One region of the Bradyrhizobium sp. CCBAU 11430 genome, then DNA from elsewhere that is predicted to be linked to it. Evidence: predicted binding sites of a transcription regulator. Region 1 holds the regulator's gene; each other region holds the start of a gene.

Region 1 (5,359 bases):
GTCGTCGCCGGCGTCGTCTTCTTCGCGGTGCGCGCACTGCTGGCCTTGATCCCGGGACTGGCGGCCGGCTTTGCCATCAAGAAATGGTCGGCGGCCGCAGCGCTGGTGGCGGCTGCGTTCTATCTGCTCTTGTCTGGCGCGGAGGTCGCGACGCAACGTTCGTTCTTCATGACGGCGGTGGTGCTGATCGCCGTGATGGTCGATCGCCGCGCCATCACCTTCCGTACGCTCGCGGTGGCGGCGCTGATCGTGCTCGCGGTCGCGCCGGAAGCGCTTGTGCATCCGAGTTTCCAGATGTCCTTTGCCGCGACGCTCGGTCTCGTCGCGCTGGTACAGATCGGCATGCCGAACCTGTTTGCCTCACCCGATCATTCGGCGACCGCGCGCGTCGCGATGTGGGGCGGCCGCGAGATCGCGATGCTATTCCTGGCCTCGCTGATCGCCGGGCTTGCGACCACGCCCTACGCCGCCTTCCACTTCCACCGCGTCACGCCCTACGGCGTGCTCGCCAATCTCGGTGCGATGCCGGTGGTCTCGGCGCTGGTGATGCCGGCGGGGCTGCTGGGATTGCTCGCAGCGCCGTTCGGGCTCGACGGCGTGTTCTGGTGGCTGATGGGGATCGGCATCGACTGGATGGTCGCGGTCTCGCGCTGGGTGGCGGCATTGCCGGGCGCGGTCGGCCGCATCCCGGCGTTCGGCATCGCGCCGCTGATCGCAGCGAGCCTGGGGGTCATCGTGATGGGCCTGTTGCGTACGCCGTTGCGCTGGGGCGGTGCCGTCGTGCTGCTGGTTTCCATCGGCTGGGGGCTGTCGGTGCGCCAGCCCGATATCCTGATTGCCGGGGACGGCGCGAGCGTCGCGGTGCGGGGCGGGGACGGGCGTTTGCATCTGATCAGGGCAGGCAAGGACAATTTCGTGCTGAGGGAGTGGTTGGCTGCCGACGCCGATCCGCGCGATGCCGGCAGTAGCGCGCTGGCGAGCGGCATATCGTGCGACGAGTCGGGCTGCGTAACGCCGCTCGCAGACGGACGGCTGGTCGCGCTGGCCTCGCGCATCGACGCGTTGGCGGACGATTGCAACCGGGCTGCACTGGTGGTGACGTCAAGGCCCGCGCCGCCCGTTGTGCGGCGATGGTGGTGGATCGGCAGCGGCTCGCTCGCCAGGGCGCGCTGGCATTGACCCGGCGTGGCGACGGCTTTTCGGTTCAGGCGGTGAGGGCAAGAGGCACGAACCGCCCGTGGTTACCGGCCGGTGCGGGCGAAGGTGACTTCGACGGCAGCCTTGCGCAGAAGGCGGCTCCCCGCAGCCGCGACGCAACGCCATCGGAGACCGACTTGCAGGCCGACGATTGACGCCATCGATTACAGATACCAGGCCAGCACGGCTTCGAGCTTTGCCTTGCCGATGACCGGCAGGGCCACCATTCGGCTCAGCCCGGCTGCGCAGGCCTCAGAGCCCGCGATCGAGCCGTCATGAGTGAGATCGTCGTTGAGCGCGGGCATGCCGGCGGCCCAGGCGCCGCCGATGCTGCCTTCGCCCCTGGCAATGGAATTGGCGGCATAGCGGGCGGCAAGGTCGGTCTGCGCGCTGCAATCGCCGGCGCGAAAGACCAGCGCCGAACGGGCCTCGTTCGGGACCCAGATCTCGAAGCGTCGCGCAATCGGCGTTGCCTGAGCGGAGAGGAAAGTCAGGACCCAGGTTTGGTCGGTGCCGGTTCGGTAGGGCACGCCGACACCCAGATTGATCCCGACCTTGGCTGCGTCCTCCCAGCGCAGGAAGCTCTTGGCGTCGTGCAGGTCCTTGATGATCAGCGGCAGGCCCGCCTTCCAGGTGCGTCCGGGAAGTCCGAAGCCGCGAGGAAATTTAGTGTGGCGCGAGTTGAATTCGAACATGTCCGCCGCGCCGTAATAGCCGTCGACGAGGCCCATCTCGTGGGAGAGATCAGGATCGTTGTGCCAGAGTTCGATCGCGCCGACATGCGCCTCGTCGTCGCCGCAGAACAGCACCATCACGGCTTGCAGAAATTCGCCTGCAAACACCGGCACCGCCACGCCGCAGGTGAGGCCGGCGGCGACGGCCTGATCGGTCCGCTTGAAATAGGAGTTGGCGAATTTCGTGAGGATGACGGGATGGCCGCAGGCCCAGGCCTTGCCCGGAAGCCCCTCGTCATATCCGAAGTGCAGCTCTTCGCTGACGGCCTTGAACGCGGACAGCCCTTCATCGTAAAGGCCACCGCCGAATTCCAGCCGCATGCGCGTCCGGTCAGGCACCCAGAGTTCAACGACGCGAATAAAGGTTTTCATCGAGCGTGTCCGCCGCCTCAGACCACGACAGCATCGGTCATTTGGCTGCGGAGCGGAGGTTCAAAATTCAGGCAGGACGGCCCAAACTTCATGCGGCGACGAGGTGCGGCGGCGCTCGCCGATCGAATTTCGTGAAACAAAAACCCACCGGGCTCGCCGGCATCGGCCGGCGACGGCATTTCAATCCTGGCCCCGGACCCGCCGGGCCGGAGGGCGTCAGCCGATCGGCAGTCGCGTGACCGTCGGGCGACTGTCGGCGATGATCTGCGGCTTGTGCTCGCGCTCGCCGATCGGCTGGGTCACCGGCAGTTGCAGCACGGTTGCGCGCTGGCCCTCGACGAGCTGCGTCACCAGCACGGATTTGCCGTCCGGGAATTCGATCGCATCATGATGGCGATCGGGAATGTGCGGATCGATCTTGCCGAACTTGCCGACGCGGGAGTTGACGGTGCGCGTCCAGATCCAGCGGTTGTCGTAACGGACGTTATCGGCGAAGGCGAGCTCCGTTCCCGGCAGCAGGCAGACCGCGACGGAGAGATCGGCTTCGGAGGCGAAGCCGCGCGTCGAGGTGCCGCGGAATGTTGTCGTGACGATCGTCTCGCCGACTTCTGCGGGGCGCGTCGCGACGGCATGCAGGCTGTAGTCACACATCGGGTGCTCCTCTATGCAGAGATAGCGACCCGCACCCCTTTTGGAGGCGCAGGCCCCTACCAGAGTGGAAGCACGTGACGGTCTGCTTGGTTGTAGGCAAATCTGCGGCTGGGATCCGCGAGCCCCGATCACATTATCTTTTCCATCTTTTCCGAATTCGATAGGAACAAAGTCGGCTTCCGTGCATTTGGCAGGCGCGCGTCAACGACCGGCGAAACCAGCCAGCCCGAGTATCGTCAGCTCGGCTGCGTGCGCGCTGCATTGCGGTTGTTGCGGATTTTCTGGATCACGGCCGTGTCCTAGCCGACATGATGATGCGACCAGCGTTGCTGCGGCTGCGCTCAAACGATCCGGCGCATTTGGGCTGTCCCCCTCGAACTCGCAAGGCCGCGAAGCGATGTTGCTTCCCGCGGCCTGCCGAGGATGTCGCGAAAGGGGGAGGGGCCGGACAATCTGTGCAGAACCAGAAAGACTATCCAGCCGGAGCGGACCATCATCCGCTCCAATCTCTGATCGGCGATGCCGACCGAAGGCGCGCGCGAGGCGCTGAAGACTCCGGTATCAGTACTTGCGGTAAAGCCCGATCAGCTTGCCCTGAATCTTCACGCGGTTCGGCGGCAGGATGCGCACCTCGTAAGCGGCATTGGCGGGCTCCAGCGCGATCGAGGCGCCGCGGCGGCGGAAGCGCTTGAGCGTGGCTTCCTCGTCGTCGATCAGCGCCACCACGATGTCGCCGGTATCGGCGCTCTCGTTGCGCTGGATCAGCGCCATGTCGCCGTCGAGGATGCCGGCCTCGACCATGGAATCGCCGCGCACTTCGAGCGCGTAATGCTCGCCGGAGCCGAGCATGTCTGGAGGCACGCTGATGGTGTGGCTGCGGGTCTGCAACGCCTCGATGGGGGTGCCGGCCGCGATGCGGCCCATCACGGGCACCGCAACGGGCCGCTCGCCCTCGTCCGCGGACGGGCTGGAGCTCGCGCGCAGCTTGCCGAGATTGCCCTCGATGACGCTTGGCGTGAAGCCGCGTCGGTTGCCGGCGGCAGCTTGGAGCTCCGGCAGCTTGATCACTTCGATGGCCCGGGCGCGGTTGGGCAGCCGGCGGATGAAGCCGCGCTCCTCGAGTGCGGTGATCAGGCGGTGGATGCCTGACTTCGAGCGCAGGTCGAGCGCATCCTTCATCTCGTCGAAGGACGGCGGCACGCCGCTTTCCTTCAAGCGTTCGCTGATGAACCGCAGAAGCTCGTATTGTTTGCGCGTTAACATCTCGACCAAAGTCCCCCGGTTGATGTCGTTCGATTCCGAGACGATGAGTTCAGCGATAAGCCGCTACATCCTCGAAACAAATCATGAACGGACACTATATGTTCGATACATGTTCCGCAACTGCTTAATTTACCGTGAACAGAGCGAAACTCGCCGAATGCGTGTGGCCGCGCAGTTCAGACGGGGAGCCGCAGCACTTCGCAGGGGCTGCCGGCCTCGGCCTTTGGCGCAAGCGGTGCGCGCACGAGAAGTACCTGTGCTGCAGCAAGATTCGCAAGCAGAGAGGAGTCTTGATGGCTGACGGGAAGGGCGACGAGCGTGCCGTCGTCGCGCGGCTCCAGGCGCGCGCGCAGATAATCCTCGCGCTGGTCATTGGCGCCGAGATCGCGGCCCAGCACGGCGCGCTCGCGATGGTGATGAATCACCGAACGGCCCGACAGCGCGCGAATCAGCGGCACCATGAACAGGAAGGCGCACACGTAGGACGACACGGGATTGCCGGGCAGGCCAATGACTCCCATCGTCCCTAAGCGTCCGTGCATCATCGGTTTGCCGGGCCGCATCGCGATCTTCCAGAACGCCAACGCGATGCCTTCGTCCTTCAGCGCCTGCTGGACCAGATCGTGGTCGCCGACCGATGCGCCCCCGGTCGTGACCAGGACGTCGGCGCCGCTTTCGCGCGCGCGGCGGATGCCGGCGGTGGTGGCCTCCAGCGTATCGGCGGCAACACCGAGGTCGATGGTCTCGGCGCCCTCGCTGCGGGCGAGCGCGTGCAGGGCATAGCCGTTGGAATAGACGATCTGGCCGTGCCCGGGCGTTGAGCCCGGCATCACCAGTTCATCGCCGGTGGCGAGGATCGCGACCTTCGGACGACGGCAGACGGCGAGTTGCGGGTGATTCATTCCAGCGGCGAGGGCGAGATCGCGCTCTGTCAGACGGGTTCCCTTGCGCAGGAGGACGTCACCCTCGCGGAAATCAACGCCGGCGGGGCGGATGTGCCGACCCACGATCGCGGCTTCCTTGATCGTTATGTGCTTGCCCTCGGCGATCGTGTCCTCCTGGATCACGACTGCGTCGGCGCCGTCGGGAACGACGCCGCCGGTGAAGATCCGCACGGCTTCGCCGGCGCCGACCCTTTCCGT
Region 2 (5,359 bases), on a different contig from region 1:
GACAGGGCCAAGCTCAGCGACACAGGCAAATGACGGGCATCCACGACGAAGAAGCGGACGATCCGCAGCACCCCGAGGAACACATTGCGCCGGTTCCCCGCATTTCGGTGCAGGCCTTTTGCGAGACCGAGAAGACGCTGGCCGCGGTAACCGCGGCCGGGCAGGACCGCCGGCTCGCCAAGGCGCACCTCACCGCCAAGGACGGTGGCCTTGCCGCGGCGATCGAAGTCTATGAATCGATGCCGACGCCGAACGTGATCGTGATCGAATCCGACGGCACGCGCGACATCCTCGAGGGACTGGACGACCTCGCCGGCGTCTGCGACCCCGGCACACGCGTGGTCGTGATCGGCAATCCCAACGACACCGCGCCCTATCGCGAGCTGGTGCGCCGCGGCGTCAACGATTATGTGGTGGGACCGGTCGAAACCCTCGACGTGGTCCGCTCCATCTGCAGCCTGTTCTCGGCCTCCGAGGCCATCATCACCGGCCGCGTCATCGCGGTGGTGGGCGCCAAGGGCGGCGTCGGCGCCTCCACCGTCGCGCACAATTTGGCCTGGACCATCGCCCGTGACCTCGCGCTCGATTCCGTCGTGATCGACCTCGACCTCGCCTTCGGCACCGCGGGCCTCGACTACAACCAGGACCCGGTGCAGGGTATCGCCAACGCGGTGCTGTCGCAGGACCGGCCGGACACGGCGCTGATGGAGCGCCTGCTCTCCAAATGCACCGAGCGCCTCAGCCTGCTCGCGGCGCCTGCCACCCTCGACCGCGTCTACGATTTCGGCGCCGAAGCTTTCGACGCCGTGTTCGACACGCTGCGCATGACCACGCCCTGCATCGTGCTCGACGTTCCCCACCAATGGTCCGGCTGGACGCGGCGCGCGCTGGTGAACGCCGACGACATCGTCATCGTGGCCGAGCCCGATCTCGCCAATTTGCGCAACACCAAGAACATGCTGAGCGTGCTGAAGGCGGCGCGGCCGAACGACCGGCCGCCGCTGTATTGCATCAACCAGGTCGGCATGCACAAGCGCGCGGAGATCGAGGTCAAGGCGTTCGCCAAGACCATGGAAAGCCAGCCGATCGCGATGATCCCGTTCGATTCAAAGCTGTTCTCCACCGCCGCCAATAACGGCCAGATGATCGCGGAGGTCTCCAAGAACCACCGCACCACCGAGCTGTTCCAGAACATGGCGAACCGCCTCGCCGGCCGCGGCGAGGTGAAGAAGCCGAAGCGCTCGCTGCTCGGACCGCTGCTGAAGAAGTTGAAGGGCAAGTCAAGCCGCAACTCGGCGCCGCATCGCAAGGCGTCGTAAGCGTACACCAAAAGGGGCGGACTACTTATCCGCCCGCTGCTGCTTCTTCGCCAGCAGCTGCCGCAGCGCCGCGACCTTGGCCGCGGCCTGGTCCGGCGGCAAATCTGCCTTCACGAGGATTTCGGCCTCGGCCTCGCGGCCCTGCAATCCCAGCACGAGCGCGAGATTGGCGCGGACCCGCGCATCGTTCTGATTGCGCTGATAAGCGCGGCCGAGCACCTGTTCGGCCTTCGGCAGATTGTTTTGCAGCATATAGGACAGGCCGAGATTGGACAGCACGGTCGGCTCGTCCGGCACGATCTTCAACGCCGCGGCATAATATTGCTGCGCCTCCTCGTTGCGGCCGAGCTGATCGAGCGCCGCACCTTGCGCCGACAGGATGCGCCAGTCCGGATCCTCCGGCGCATGCGCGCGGCTGAGGACGTCGAAGGCCTGCTGGAAATTGCCGCTGTCGGCGAGCGCGCGGCCATAGCCGGCGAGCAGCGCCTTGTTGCTGGGATGGGCGAGCACCGCCTGCTCCATGACCGCAACCGCCTGCGCGCGCTGGCCGGTCTCGCGCAGCGCCTTGCCGTAGGCGAGCGCAACGTTGGGATCACTGGGCTTGGCGCGATAGCGCTCGCGCAACGCATCCATGTCGGACCTGGCGTCAGCCTTGGCGTCGGCCTTGACAGCCGTTTCCGATCTAACGCCAAGCGCGCCGGTCACATCCTCGATGCCGGCGGTCTGGCAACCGCCGAGGACGAGCACCAGGAGTGCGGGAAGCAGCAATCTCGCCGGGGAAGAGGCGAGGGACGAACGCTTGGACATACTCTGATCACTCGGCAACTGATCAGAGATGCTTACCGATTAACGCTAAAGTCCCGTTAAGGACGCGGCCTGTGTGACCTCAAAGCATGATCCGGAAAGTGCGCAGCGGTTTTCCGGAAAGATCATGCTTAAATAACAACCTAAAGCGCGATGACGATTGGTCCTCATCGCATCGCGCTTTAGTCGGTGAACTCGGCACCGAATTCGCAGCCGATGCGCCAGCGCAGGCGGCATTGGCGGGAATAATCAGGTGCGAAAATGATGGTGAATTGCGGCGGCACTTCCAGGAATTCCGCCACCACCTTCACGCCGCCATCCGAAATATCGGTGATCGTGCAGTCCCGCGGCAGCGAGCCCGCGCCAAAATGGATCTTGGCGAGCCGGCTGCATACCCGACGTTCGCTTCTCCGGCGATTTGCAAGCATTTGAATTGTTCACCCGTTAGACCACGGCCCATCCCGCAGCCTCAGGAATAGCGGACATTCGTTGGAATGTGCTGAGGACAGAAGCCGGCATTCGAGGCTTAGTGTCGGCGTGGCGTTTACGATTGGTTAGGGCTTGCTCGCCCTCCGGGATCGTTCCCGTATTGTTCTTGCGGAGAAGGTCCGTCTCTGCTACCCCTAATTGTGCGAGAGGGGCAGGCTGGTTTGAGCATGGTTCAGCGGGTTTCCACCGTCGCCTTCGAGGGGATCGAGGCCCGTGCGGTCGACGTGCAGGTGCAGGTCGCGCCGGGCCTGCCGGCATTTGCCATCGTCGGCCTGCCGGACAAGGCGGTGTCGGAGGCGCGCGAGCGGGTGCGCTCGGCGCTGATCGCCTCAGGGTTGGCGCTGCCGGCGCGGCGGATCATCGTCAACCTGGCGCCGGCCGACCTCCCGAAGGAAGGCAGCCATTACGACCTGCCGATTGCACTCGGCTTGATGGCGGCGATCGGCGCGATCCCGCGGGATGCGCTGACCGGCTTCACCGTGCTCGGCGAGCTCGGCCTCGACGGCTCGATCGCGCCCGTGGCCGGCGTTCTTCCCGCCGCGTTCGGCGCCAATATGCGCGAGGAAGGGCTGATCTGCCCGGCCTCGTGCGGCTCCGAAGCGGCATGGGCGAGCCCGGACATCCAGATCATCGCGGCAAGCTCGCTGATCCAGATCGCCAACCACTTCAAGGGCACCCAGGTGCTGTCGCGGCCGTCACCGAAGGTGCATGAGCCCGCCGCCTCCACGCTCGACCTGCGCGACATCAAGGGCCAGGAAAGCGCCAAGCGCGCGCTGGAGATCGCGGCCGCCGGCGGGCATCATTTGCTCATGATCGGGGCGCCCGGCGCCGGCAAATCGATGCTGGCGGCGCGCCTGCCCTCGATCCTGCCGCCGCTGTCACCGAGCGAACTGCTCGAGGTCTCGATGATCGCCTCCGTTGCCGGCGAAATCGAGGGCGGCGCGCTGACGGCCAAGCGGCCGTTCCGCTCGCCGCATCATTCCGCGAGCATGGCCGCGCTCACCGGCGGCGGCATGCGCGCAAAGCCCGGCGAGATCTCGCTGGCACATCAGGGCGTGCTGTTCCTCGACGAATTGCCGGAGTTCGATCCGCGCGTGCTGGATTCGCTCCGGCAGCCGCTGGAGAACGGCGAGGTCGCGGTGTCGCGCGCCAATCATCGCCTCACTTACCCTGCCCGCTTCATGCTGGTCGCGGCGATGAATCCGTGCCGCTGCGGCAACGCGTTCGAGCCGGGCTATGCCTGCAAGCGCGGCCGCGTCGACCGCTGCACCGGCGACTACCAGGCGCGCATCTCCGGCCCGCTGATGGACCGTATCGACCTGCGCATCGAAGTTCCTGCCGTGACCGCAGCCGACTTGATCCTGCCGCCCCCGGCGGAAGGCTCCGCCGAAGTCGCCGCCCGCGTGGCGGCGGCGCGCGACATCCAGCTCGCGCGTTATGCCGATGCCGGCCTGCCCCGTGTCCGCACCAATGCCGAGGCTCCTGCCTCTGTGCTGGAGGAGATCGCAAAGCCGGACGCGCAGGGCCAGAAGCTGCTGCGCGACGCCGCCGAGACCATGCGGCTGTCGGCGCGCGGCTATCACCGCGTGCTGCGGGTGGCGCGCACGCTGGCGGACCTCGATCGCGCCGACAAGATCGGCCGGCTGCATCTCGCCGAAGCGCTGTCCTACCGCGCACTCGCGGAGGATGTGCGCCAGATGGCTTGATCATTCCGCGCATCAACCCGGCGGTAACGAGTTTCCTTTACGCTCTGCAAACCATAAGGCCCAATGAGTTCCCCGGGCCTCGGCGAGTAGAGTGTCATGTTGCGTTTCAAGATCCTGGCCTCGGTTGTTCCCTTGTTGGCGGCTGCGGTGTTCGCCCGCGCGGAGATCGGATCGGTCTCGCATCCCTGCATCGCCCTCGGCGAAACCTCGGTCGAGCTCACCTCCCTGTTCTGGACCGCCGGCGTCCATGTCGCCTTCACCGAGGATCCCGCCCGGGCCACGGTGCGGGTTCAGATCACCGACGATGCCGATACAGCGGACTTCGCCGTGGTCGACGACGGTCTCGGTTCCGAGCCGGATTCCTGTCAGGCCAATCCCTCGACGCGCCTCGTCTCGATTGCCGCTCAGCCCGTCGATGGCGGCCAGGTGATCTATCTCTCCACCGAAGGGCCGGCGGATTACCGCATCTATGTGCGCTCGAAGTCGTTCTCGCAGCGCGAGGCCGCGGCGCTGATCGTCGGCGCCCATGGCGGCCATCGCCCGCTCCCGCTCCAGGCCGCCTCGCTCTGAGCCGTTAACACCTGGTCAACCCTGTTTGGAGGCAGCGCCAAAGCCTCAAGCTGTTCGCAAGGTCGGCGCGACATCGTCGCAGACGGCGGGTGGCGGGATTTCGAAGAAGAGTCGGGGTCGGTGGCGATGGGTCGGACGTTCCGGATCAAGGTGCGCATGCGCCGCTTCAGGCGACAGCATCCCCGCATCGCTTTCGCGATCCGCTCTTTCATGATCTTCTCGGCGACCTTCGGCGGCGCCTATGGCTTCGTGTCCGGCAGCCGGTCCGAGAACTCCGGCTACGATCCCCACACCTTTGCGATCGGCGCGAGCTTCCTGTTCGCGCTCGCCTGCCTCGGCCTTGCGACGCTGAGCATGCGCCTGCGTTTCGTGGGCAAGCGGCTGCGTACGCTCGCCGCCCACAACGAGGCGCTGATCGATCGCAATTGGGAGCTGAAGGAGGCGGAAGAACGCGCCCGCAGCCTGTTCGAG
Region 3 (5,359 bases), on a different contig from region 1:
GTGGATGGCCGGGACAAGCCTGGCCATGACGAAACGGTGTCACTCCCCCGCCTGGAGCTTCCGCGGAAACAGCTCGCCCGCGCCCGCGACCAGCCGCGGTCCCTCGGCCGGCGCGTCCGCCTTGCTGAAATCGAGCTCCTCGATTCGTCCTGCGCGCTTCTCGATCTTGTCGGCGGAAATCAGGATCTGGCGGACGTCCTCGTTCGCATCGGAAAAATGCTTCTGCAATTTGACCACGCGATCCCTGAGACGACCCAGATCGTCGCCGAGCTTGATCACTTCAGTCTGAATCTGGTCGGCGGCATCGCGCATGCGCGCGTCCTTCATGATCTGCTGCATGACCTGGATCGCCAGCATCAAGAGCGAGGGCGACACCAGCACCACGCGGGCGCGATAGGCCTTCTGGATCACGTCGTCGAAACCGTCATGGATTTCCGCATAGACCGATTCCGACGGCACGAACATCAGTGCCATCTCCTGGGTCTCGCCGGTGACGAGATATTTTTCCGCGATGTCGCTGACATGCTTCATCACGTCGCCGCGCAGCCGCTGCGTGGCAACGCGCTTCTCCTCGTCGGTGCGGGCGTCGTGCAGCGCCGTCATCGCCTCCAGCGGAAACTTCGCGTCGATGCAGAGCGGGCGCTGGTCTGGCAGGAACACGACGCAGTCGGGCCGCTTGCCGGTCGAGAGCGTGAACTGGAACTCGTAGGCGCCCTTCGGCAGACCGTCCTGGACGATCGCCTCCATCCGCGCCTGGCCGAAGGCGCCGCGCGACTGCTTGTTGGCGAGCACGTCGCGCAGGGTCGTCACCTGGGTGGTGAGATCGGTAAGGTTCTTGTGGGCGCTGTCGATGATGCCGAGCCGCTCGTGCAGCGCGCGCAGGCTCTCCATGGTGTTGCGCGTCGAATGTTCCATCGACTGGCCGACGCGATGGGTGACCGAATCCAGCCGCTCGTTGACCGCGCGCGCCATCTCGGCCTGGCGTCCCGCCAGCGCCTGGGTCATGGCGTCGACCCTCCCTGAGGATTCGCTCTGGGCGCGCAGCACCTCGCTCAGGCGCTCCTCGAGCTCGTCGGCCCGGATCGCATGCGCCATCGCGAGTTCCGCGCCGCGCCGGCCCGAGCGGGCGATCACGACGGCGATCGTCACCAGCAGGGTGAGGACAAGGGCGCCGAAGCCGATCAGGGCATCAATCGTGCGCACCGGCCAGTCGGCCAGCATGAAAATGATCTCGTTCATGGGCCCTTCTAGCGCGATTCGCCGACCTTAGCGAACGAAGAGGGAACGGTTATGGTTAATAGCCCCCTAATTTTTATGGTTAACGAAACCTCAAGTTTTATGGTTAGCGAGGGGTTAACGGGGTTCCCGGCCGGATTGACCGCGTCCGGCGCGCGGCTTAAATCGCGGCCATGGCCCTCAGAGAAATCATCATCCTGCCCGACAGGCAGCTGCGTCTGGTCTCCAAGCCGATCGAGAAGGTCACGCCGGAGATTCGCAAGCTTGCCGACGACATGTTCGAGACCATGTACGACGCGCCCGGTATTGGCCTCGCCGCGATCCAGGTCGCGCAGCCGCTGCGGCTGATCACCATGGACCTCGCCAAACGCGACGAGAACGGCGAGACCACGCCGCTTCCGCGCGTCTTCATCAACCCCGAGATCATCGCCTCGTCCGAGGAGCTCTCGGTCTACGAGGAAGGCTGTCTCTCGATCCCCGAATATTACGAGGAGGTCGAGCGCCCTGCGAAGGTGCGCGTGCGCTTCACCGATCTCGACGGCAAGGTGCACGAGGAGGACGCCGAAGGCCTCTATGCCACCTGCATCCAGCACGAGATCGACCATCTCAACGGCGTGCTGTTCGTCGACTATCTGTCGAAGCTCAAGCGCGACCGCGTGATGAAGAAGTTCGAGAAGGCCGCCAAGCGCGCGGAGTAACCACGTTCTCCGCCGTCATACCCGGCCTTGTGCCGGGCATCCACGTTCTGTGCCGCCGCAGGCCGGAAGAACGTGGATGGCCGGGACAAGCCCGGCCATGACGAGTACGTTGCTCGTTTCCGAGGATTGTCTCGCCACATGCCCCTCCGCCTGATCTTCATGGGCACGCCCGATTTCTCCGTGCCGACGCTGCTCGAGCTGGTCGCGCATGGCCACGAGATCGTCGCCGTCTACACCCGCGCGCCGAAGCCCGGCGGGCGGCGCGGCCTGCAATTGCAGCCGACGCCGGTCGAAGAAGCTGCGCGAAAGCTCGGCATTCCCGTGCTGACGCCGAAGACGCTGAAGACGCAAGAGGCGCTCGACGAGTTTAGCACCTTCGATGCGGATGCGGCCGTCGTCGTCGCTTACGGCATGATCCTGCCGCAGGCGATCCTCGATGCGCCAAAACTCGGCTGCTACAATCTGCACGCTTCGCTGCTGCCGCGCTGGCGCGGCGCAGCGCCGATCAACCGTGCGATCATGGACGGCGATGCCGAGAGCGGCGTGATGGTGATGAAGATGGACGTCGGTCTCGATACCGGCGACGTCGCCATGGCCGAGCGCCTCGCGATCACGGACAACATGACTGCACTCGATTTGCACGATCGTCTCTCTCGCCTCGGCGCCGATCTCATGGTGCGCGCGATGGCCGCGCTCGGGCGCGGCGGGCTCCAGCTCAAGAAGCAGAGCGAGGACGGTGTCACCTACGCCGCCAAGATCGACAAGGCCGAGGCGCGCATCGACTGGACCAGGCCGGCGCGTGCCGTGCTGCGTCACATCCACGGCCTGTCGCCATTCCCCGGCGCCTGGGCCGAGCTTGCCGGCGTCAGCGAGAATGCGCGCGTCAAGATCCTGCGGTGTGAATTGGCAAAGGGGTCGGGCGCGCCGGGCGAGGTGCTCGATGACAAGCTCACCATCGCCTGCGGCGAGGGCGCCATCCGCATCATCGAGCTCCAGCGCGAAGGCAAGGGCCGGATGCAGGCCTCGGACTTCCTGCGCGGCGTGCCGTTGAAGGCGGGAGCGAGGTTCAACTGATCAGCGATGCCCCGCTACAAGCTCACCATCGAATATGACGGCGCGCCGTTTTTCGGCTGGCAGGTGCAGGACACGCTGCCTTCGGTGCAGGGCGCGCTGGAGGCGGCCGTGAAGGCGATGACCGGCGCGGATTTGCGGGTGCATGGCGCCGGCCGCACCGATGCCGGCGTGCATGCGCGTGGCCAGGTCGCGCATGTCGATATCGACAAGCAGTTTCCGCCGGGCCGTTTTCGCGACGGGCTCAACGCGCATCTGCGCCCGCATCCGATCGCGGTGCTGGAGGCGGAGATCGTGCCTGACACGTTCGAGGCGCGCTTCTCCGCGGTGAAGCGCCACTACCGCTACCGCGTGATCAACACCCGCGCCAACCTCGCGCTCGACATCGGCCACGCCTGGCGCGTGCCGCGCCGGCTCGATGCGGATGCGATGCATGCGGCGGCACAGCGTCTGCTCGGCAAGCACGATTTCACCACGTTCCGCGACACCGAGTGCCAGGCCAAGTCACCGGAGAAGACGCTCGACCAGCTCGACGTGCTGCGTGACGGCCGCGAGATCACCATCGTCACCTCGGCGCGCTCGTTCCTGCACAGCCAGGTGCGCTCGATGGTGGGCTCGCTGATCTGGGTCGGCGAGGGCCGCTGGACCGCCGACGACCTCTCCGCAGCGTTAGAGGCGCGCAACCGCGCCGCCTGCGGCATCGTCGCCCCGCCGGACGGGCTGTATCTGATGAAGGTGGATTATTAGCGCGTGATGCCGCCACTTCCGTCATGGCCGGGTTTGTCCCGGCCATCCACGATCTTTCTTGCTGGGACTGAAGTACGTGGATGCCCGGGACAAGCCCGGGCATGACGGCGGAATACTTGGCAATGACCGCACCTACCCGAAATACCGCGTCAAAATCCCGCGATAGACCTGCGTCAGCTTCTCCAGATCCTTGACGGGCACCCGCTCGTCGACCTGATGCATGGTCTGGCCGACCAGACCGAACTCGATCACCGGGCAGTAGCTGGAAATGAACCGCGCATCCGACGTGCCACCTGATGTCGACAGCTCGGGCTTGCGGCCCGTCACCTCCTCGATCGCGGAGACCGCGAGATCGGTGAACGGGCCCGGCTTGGTCACGAACACGTTGGAGTTCGAGGGCTCCCAGACGATGCGGGCCTTGATGCGGTTGCCGCAGGCTTTTGTCAGCCGCGTCTCGACCAGCTCGCGCAACGAGGCCTGGGTGTGGTTGTCGTTGTAGCGGATGTTGAACTTGGCGCGGGCCTCGCCGGGGATGACGTTGCTCGCTTTGTTGCCGACGTCGACCGAGGTGAATTCGAGATTGGAGGCCTGGAATTGCGCGCTGCCATGGTCGAGCGGCTCGTCGGAGATCGCAACGATCAGCCTGGAGATGTCAGGCACCGGATTGGAGGCGCGATGCGGATAGGCGACATGGCCCTGCACGCCGTCCACGTACAGCGTGCCGGATTGCGAGCCGCGGCGGCCGACCTTGATGGTGTCGCCGAGCGCCTCGACATTGGAGGGCTCGCCCAGCACGCAATGGTCGAATTTCTCGCCGCGCTCGGCCGTCCATTTCAATAGCTTGATGGTGCCGTTGATGGAGACGTCTTCCTCGTCGCCCGTAATCAGGAACGAGATCGAGCCCTTTCCGTCGTTGCGCGGCTTGCCGTCATTGGCGGCGAGATGCTCCAGCACCGCGGCGACCGAGCAGGCGATGCCGCCCTTCATGTCGACCGCGCCGCGGCCGTGCAGGATGCCGTCCTTCACCTCACCGGAGAACGCACCGATGCTCCAGGCGCTCTCGTCACCGGGTGGCACCACGTCGGTATGGCCGGCAAAGGTGATGTGCGGGCCTTCGGTGCCGATCCGCGCATAGAGATTGTCGACGTCGGCGGTGCCGGGCTCGCTGAAGGTCACGCGGTGGCAGGCGAAGCCGGCGGCGGTGAGGGCTTTTTCGAGCACCCCGAGCGCACCGGCATCTTCAGGGGTTACCGAGGGGCAGCGGATCAGATCGCGGGCAATGGAGAGAGCATCGGTCATGCGCCCCGCTTAACATGCATGCCGCCGGGTGGGCTAGCGCGGGGCGGGACAATTTCGATCTCGCGGCTCTGGTCCCAGCCTTTCGCAGGGGAGGCGGCGGATGCCGAACTGTCCTCGATATCGAGGAGCGGATCAGGGCCGAACCGGTTGTGGCCCGAGGTGCCGGACCGGCAGAACATTTCGACGAGGCCCCACAGCCACAGCAGTGCGGCAGTCAGGTTGAGCGAAAATATCCAGCTTGATTTGGGCAGCAGGTCCGCGAACTGGCTGAACAGGCCGGGCAAGAAGAAGAACGGAACGATCCACCA
Region 4 (5,359 bases), on a different contig from region 1:
GCCGAACCGGTCGTCGATGAAGGCAAGCACATCGGCGAACAGATGGCCGCCGTCGGCGTCCGGCGCCTCGCTCCATGTCTCGAACAGGTCTTCGCCCGCGGGGCTCTTCACCACGAGCCGGGGTTTTGCCTCGTGCTCGTCGAGCAGTCCCTTGCAGAGCAGGCTGGGTTCAACAGCCGAGATCTCGAACAGGCCGAACTTGATGCTCGACGATCCCGAGTTGAGGACGAGGACAGTGTCCGACATGGCTAGTCGCCGGCTTCGGCCGGGGTATTGCCGCCGGAGCTGTTGGGCCAGACCCAGCCTTGGATCTCAGGCATGTCCTCGCCGTGCTCGCGCACATAGCGCGAATGCTCGATCAGCTTGTCGCGGAATTGCTGCTTCGCTTGCGCAGCCTTGGCCGCGAGCCCGGGCACGCGTTCGATCGCCTCGATCGCGAGGTGGTAGCGGTCGAGCTCGTTGAGCACGACCATGTCGAACGGCGTCGTCGTGGTGCCTTCCTCGGCAAAGCCGCGCACATGCATGCCGGCATGATTGGTGCGGTTATAGGTCAGCCGATGGATCAGGTAGGGATAGCCGTGATAGGCGAAGATGACAGGCTTGTCGCGCGTGAACAGGCTGTCGAAGTCGCGGTCGGACAGGCCGTGCGGATGCTGGTCTTTCGGTTGCAGCGTCATGAGATCGACGACGTTGACGACGCGGATCTTCAAATCCGGCAGCGCCTTGCGCAACAGGTCGACGGCGGCGAGCGTCTCCAGCGTCGGTACGTCGCCGGCGCAGGCCATCACCACGTCGGGCTCCTGGCCCGCATCTTCCGTCCCCGCCCAGCTCCAGATGCCAATGCCGGCATCGCAATGCGTGGCAGCGTCCTGCATCGACAGCCATTGCGGCGCCGGCTGCTTGCCGGCGACGATGACATTGATGCGGTTGTAGGTCCGCAGGCAGTGATCTGCGATCCACAGCAGCGTGTTGGCATCGGGCGGGAAATAGATGCGGACGATGTCGGCCTTCTTGTTGGCGACGAGATCGACGAAGCCGGGATCCTGATGGCTGAAGCCGTTATGGTCCTGCCGCCAGACATGCGAGGTCAGGAGATAATTGAGCGAGGCGATCGGGCGCCGCCATGGCAGATCGCGCGTGACCTTCAGCCATTTGGCGTGCTGGTTGAACATGGAATCCACGATGTGGATGAAGGCCTCGTAGCAGGAGAAGAAACCATGGCGGCCGGTGAGCAGATAGCCCTCGAGCCAGCCCTGGCAGAGATGCTCGCTCAAGACTTCCATCACGCGGCCGTCTTGCGCGAGGTGCACGTCATAGGGCTCGATCGGCTCCATCCAGACCCGCTCGGTCTCCTCGAACACCGCGTCCAGCCGGTTTGACGCGGTTTCGTCCGGGCCCATGATGCGGAAATTGCGCTCCTTCGCATTGAGGCGGATGACGTCGCGCAGGAATTTGCCGAGCTCGCGCGTCGCTTCCCCGATGGCGCCGCCGGGCTGCGGCACCTCGATGGCAAAGCTGCGGAAGTCCGGCAGCCTCAGCTCCTTTTTGAGCAGGCCACCATTGGCATGCGGATTGGCGCCCATGCGGCGAATGCCTTCGGGCGCGAGCGCCTGAAGTTCTGGAATGAGCGCGCCGCTCTGGTCGAACAGCTTTTCGGGCTCGTAGCTGCGCATCCAGTCTTCGAGAACTTTGAGGTGCGCCGGGTTCTCGCGACAGCCCGCCACCGGGACTTGATGCGCGCGCCAAAAACCCTCGACCTTCTTGCCGTCGACCTCTTTCGGACCGGTCCAACCCTTCGGACTGCGCAGCACGATCATCGGCCAGCGCGGCCGCTCGACGCTTTTGCGCCCGTCCCGTGCGTGCTGCTGGATCGAGCGGATGCTGGCGAGCGCGACGTCGAGCGCGTCCGCCATGGCCTGGTGCATCAATTTGGGATCATCACCCTCGACGAACAGCGGCTCGTGGCCGAAGCCGCGGAAGAGATCGCGGATCTCGCTGTTGGGCATTCGCCCGAGCACGGTCGGATTGGCGATCTTGTAGCCGTTCAGATGCAGGATCGGCAGCACCGCGCCGTCATGCGCGGGGTTCAGGAACTTGTTGGAGTGCCAGGAGGCAGCGAGCGGGCCGGTTTCCGCTTCGCCGTCACCGACCACGCAAGCCACGATCAAATCAGGATTGTCCAGCGCTGCACCGTAGGCGTGCACCAGCGCGTAGCCGAGCTCGCCGCCTTCGTGGATTGAGCCCGGCGTTTCCGGTGCCGCGTGGCTCGGAATGCCGCCTGGGAAGGAGAACTGCCTGAACAGCTTGCGCAATCCGTCCTTGTCGCGCGCGATGTCGGGATAGATCTCGCTGTAGCTGCCCTCCAGATAGGTGTTGGCGACCATGCCGGGACCGCCATGGCCGGGACCGCAGACATAGAGCACGCTGATATCGAGCGCGCGAATGACGCGGTTGAGATGGGCGTAGATGAAGTTCAGGCCGGGCGTCGTGCCCCAATGGCCGAGCAGACGCGGCTTGATGTGCTCGGCCCGCAGGGGCTTGCGCAGCAGCGGATTGTCGAGCAGGTAGATTTGCCCGACGGAGAGGTAGTTCGCGGCGCGCCAGTAGCGATCGAGGAGGTCGAGGTTGCTGCTTGCCGCGGCCGATTGTTGTTGTTTTGTCATGTTCCTGCTGACCTTCACCCGGCGATCGTCACCAACATTGTTCCGCGACGATTGATCCCTGACCGGCATCAAACGAGATCGTCATGACGGGGGTGTTGCGTGAGGTCAAAGGACCGCGCCCGAAATTTGGGCGGCCTACTTTGCATGGGGTTGTTTTCCCATTTTTTGTTTGTGTTCTTGATTTGTTCCGTTGTCGTGCTATCCTGGCTTCATGAGTCCAGCAGCATCGTCTCATGCTCTCAAGCACCCGCCGGTCAAGGCGCCCTCCGAGCCGGCGGGTGTGGACTCTGACTTTCCAGAACTTGGCGTCGCCATCGACCGCGCGCGCAGGCGAGGGCGGGGCGCACAGTCCAATGCCAGCGGCCGCTATGAGGCCGAGGCGCGCGTCGCCTTCGACGACGGCTGGCAGAGCCTGGAAGAGCTGCCGCCGTTCAAGACCAGTGTCGGGGTCGACACCTCACGCAAGGTGATCACCCGCAACGATTCCCCCGATATCGGCTTCGATCGCTCGATCAATCCCTATCGCGGCTGTGAGCATGGCTGCGTTTATTGCTTCGCGCGGCCGACCCATGCCTATCTCGGCCTGTCGCCGGGGCTCGACTTCGAGTCAAAACTGTTCGTCAAGCCCGAGGCGCCGGCGCTGCTGGAGAAGGAGCTCGCCGCGACCGGCTATGAGCCCCGGATGATCGCGATCGGCACCAACACCGATCCCTATCAGCCGATCGAGCGCGAGCGCAAAATCATGCGCGGCATCCTCGAGGTTCTCGAGCGTGCCGGCCATCCCGTCGGCATCGTCACCAAATCGGCGCTGGTGGTGCGCGACATCGATATTCTCGCGCGGATGGCCAAGCGCAACCTCGCCAAGGTCGCGATCTCGGTCACCTCGCTCGATCCGAAGCTCGCGCGCACCATGGAGCCGCGCGCCTCAACGCCGCCGAAGCGGTTGGAAGCGCTGAAGCAGCTCTCGGACGCCGGCATTCCCACCACCGTGATGGTCGCGCCCGTGATCCCCGCGCTGAACGATTCCGAGATCGAGCGCATCCTCGATGCCGCCGCCCATGCCGGCGTCAAGGAAGCCTCCTACGTGCTGCTGCGGCTGCCGCTGGAGGTGCGCGATCTCTTCCGGGAATGGCTGATGGCGAACTATCCCGACCGCTATCGCCACGTCTTCACGCTGATCCGCGACATGCGCGGCGGCCGCGACTACGATGCGAAATGGGGCGAGCGGATGAAGGGCACCGGACCGATGGCCTGGACCATCGGCCGCCGCTTCGAGATCGCCTGCGACAGGCTCGGCCTCAACAAAAGGCGCTCCAAGCTGACCACGGATCATTTTGCCCGGCCGAACCGGAACGGCGATCAGCTGAGCCTGTTCTGAGCGGGAAGTGGAAGAGGTGTCGTATGAGTAAGCAAGTTTCGGCGCCGGTGCCGCGGCTCACTGTCATCACGCTCGGCGTCAGCGATATCCGTGCCAGCATCGCCTTTTACGACGCGCTCGGGTTCTCGCGCCGGCTGCAGGCGACCGGCGAGGCGGTGGCGTTCTACGATACCGGCGGTCCGGTGCTCGCGCTGTATCCTTGGGATCAGCTCGCAGCCGACGCGGCGTTGCCGGACCAGCCGAGGCCATCGACCTTCCGCGGCATCACGATCGCCTGGAACTGTCGGACCCGAGAGGAGGTCGATGCAGTGCTGGCCTTTGCCCTCGGCAAGGGGGCAAAGCTCGTGAAGGCCGCGCACGAGACCGATTACGGTGGCTATTCCGGTTATTTTGCCGATCCCGACGGCCATCCCTGGGAGGTCGTGGTCGCACCCGGCATCGAGGTCGGCGAGGACCGGCGCGTGCATCTGGCGGAGTAGGGCCAGCCTGAATAACGGGAATTGCGCCGGGTTCCCGGTTGCGCCGGCCGGGCCGCTTGCGCACGATCCCCGCCATGATTCGGGACAAGTCCGCCAAGACACCGGCCAAAGACGCGGCAAGGAAGGACGCCGCGAAAAAGGCAGCGCCCGCCAAGGCCGGCAAAGCGCCTGCGACCAAAACAACGACCGTTCCCGCAGGCAAGAAAGGCATCATCGCGGTCGCACCGCCGAGCTTCCGGCGCGAGCGCGCGCTGATCAAGCGCGGCGTCTGGCCGGTCGCCGGCTGCGACGAGGCCGGCCGCGGGCCGCTCGCCGGCCCCGTGGTGGCTGCAGCCGTGATTCTCGACCCCGACCGCATCCCGCGCGGCATCGACGATTCCAAGCGCCTGACGGCGGAGGAGCGCGAAAAACTGTTCGACAAGATCTGCGCCACCGCCCAGGTCTCGGTCGCCGTCGCCTCGCCCTCGCGAATCGACCGCGACAATATATTGCGCGCCTCGTTGTGGGCGCTGAAGCGCGCCGTCGTGGCACTGCCGGAGGCGCCCAGGCACGTCTTCGTCGACGGCCGCGACCGGCTCGACACTCCTTGCGATTGCGAAGCCGTGATCGGCGGCGATGGCATCGTGCTGTCGATCGCGGCGGCCTCCATCATCGCCAAGGTGACGCGCGACCGCCTGATGTGCGCTCTGGCGCAGGACTGCCCCGGCTACGGCTTCGAGCAGCACAAGGGCTACGCCGTCCCCGAGCACCTCGACGCGCTCGACCGCCTCGGCCCCTCCGTCCATCACCGCCGCTTCTTCGCCCCGGTCGCGGCCGCACGCGCCAAGCACATGCCGTGG

Evidence for each region. The regulator LexA, encoded in region 1, represses DNA repair genes until DNA is damaged. The targets are predictions, from matches to a motif close to TGTTCNNNNTGTGTTCNG.
Region 2: a site for LexA is predicted at 2,703-2,720, ahead of XI04_RS29080 (YifB family Mg chelatase-like AAA ATPase). Genes of this name have one in related genera too.
Region 3: a site for LexA is predicted at 1,270-1,287, ahead of XI04_RS34190 (DNA recombination protein RmuC). Genes of this name have one in related genera too.
Region 4: a site for LexA is predicted at 2,836-2,853, ahead of XI04_RS30375 (PA0069 family radical SAM protein). Genes of this name have one in related genera too.

What each region holds. Positions count from the first base shown of each region.
Region 1 covers NZ_LBJV01000050.1:27,180-32,538, forward strand. The annotation lists partial or broken gene XI04_RS13690 (ComEC/Rec2 family competence protein) at 1-1,352, shown strand, start outside; gene XI04_RS13695 (GAF domain-containing protein) at 1,362-2,303, opposite strand; gene XI04_RS13700 (hypothetical protein) at 2,520-2,954, opposite strand; gene lexA (transcriptional repressor LexA) at 3,516-4,217, opposite strand; gene XI04_RS13710 (molybdopterin molybdotransferase MoeA) at 4,394-5,359, opposite strand, start outside.
Region 2 covers NZ_LBJV01000069.1:145,238-150,596, reverse strand. The annotation lists gene XI04_RS29100 (CpaD family pilus assembly protein) at 1-33, shown strand, start outside; gene XI04_RS29095 (AAA family ATPase) at 30-1,319, shown strand; gene XI04_RS29090 (tetratricopeptide repeat protein) at 1,341-2,126, opposite strand; gene XI04_RS29085 (PilZ domain-containing protein) at 2,306-2,551, opposite strand; gene XI04_RS29080 (YifB family Mg chelatase-like AAA ATPase) at 2,780-4,318, shown strand; gene XI04_RS29075 (hypothetical protein) at 4,415-4,888, shown strand; gene XI04_RS29070 (PAS domain-containing hybrid sensor histidine kinase/response regulator) at 5,015-5,359, shown strand, end outside.
Region 3 covers NZ_LBJV01000072.1:251,336-256,694, reverse strand. The annotation lists gene XI04_RS34190 (DNA recombination protein RmuC) at 40-1,239, opposite strand; gene def (peptide deformylase) at 1,410-1,934, shown strand; gene fmt (methionyl-tRNA formyltransferase) at 2,073-3,008, shown strand; gene truA (tRNA pseudouridine(38-40) synthase TruA) at 3,015-3,752, shown strand; gene dapE (succinyl-diaminopimelate desuccinylase) at 3,885-5,051, opposite strand; gene XI04_RS34165 (DUF805 domain-containing protein) at 5,048-5,359, opposite strand, start outside.
Region 4 covers NZ_LBJV01000070.1:128,132-133,490, reverse strand. The annotation lists gene XI04_RS30385 (acetate/propionate family kinase) at 1-246, opposite strand, end outside; gene XI04_RS30380 (phosphoketolase family protein) at 249-2,663, opposite strand; gene XI04_RS30375 (PA0069 family radical SAM protein) at 2,875-4,041, shown strand; gene XI04_RS30370 (VOC family protein) at 4,065-4,520, shown strand; gene XI04_RS30365 (ribonuclease HII) at 4,595-5,359, shown strand, end outside.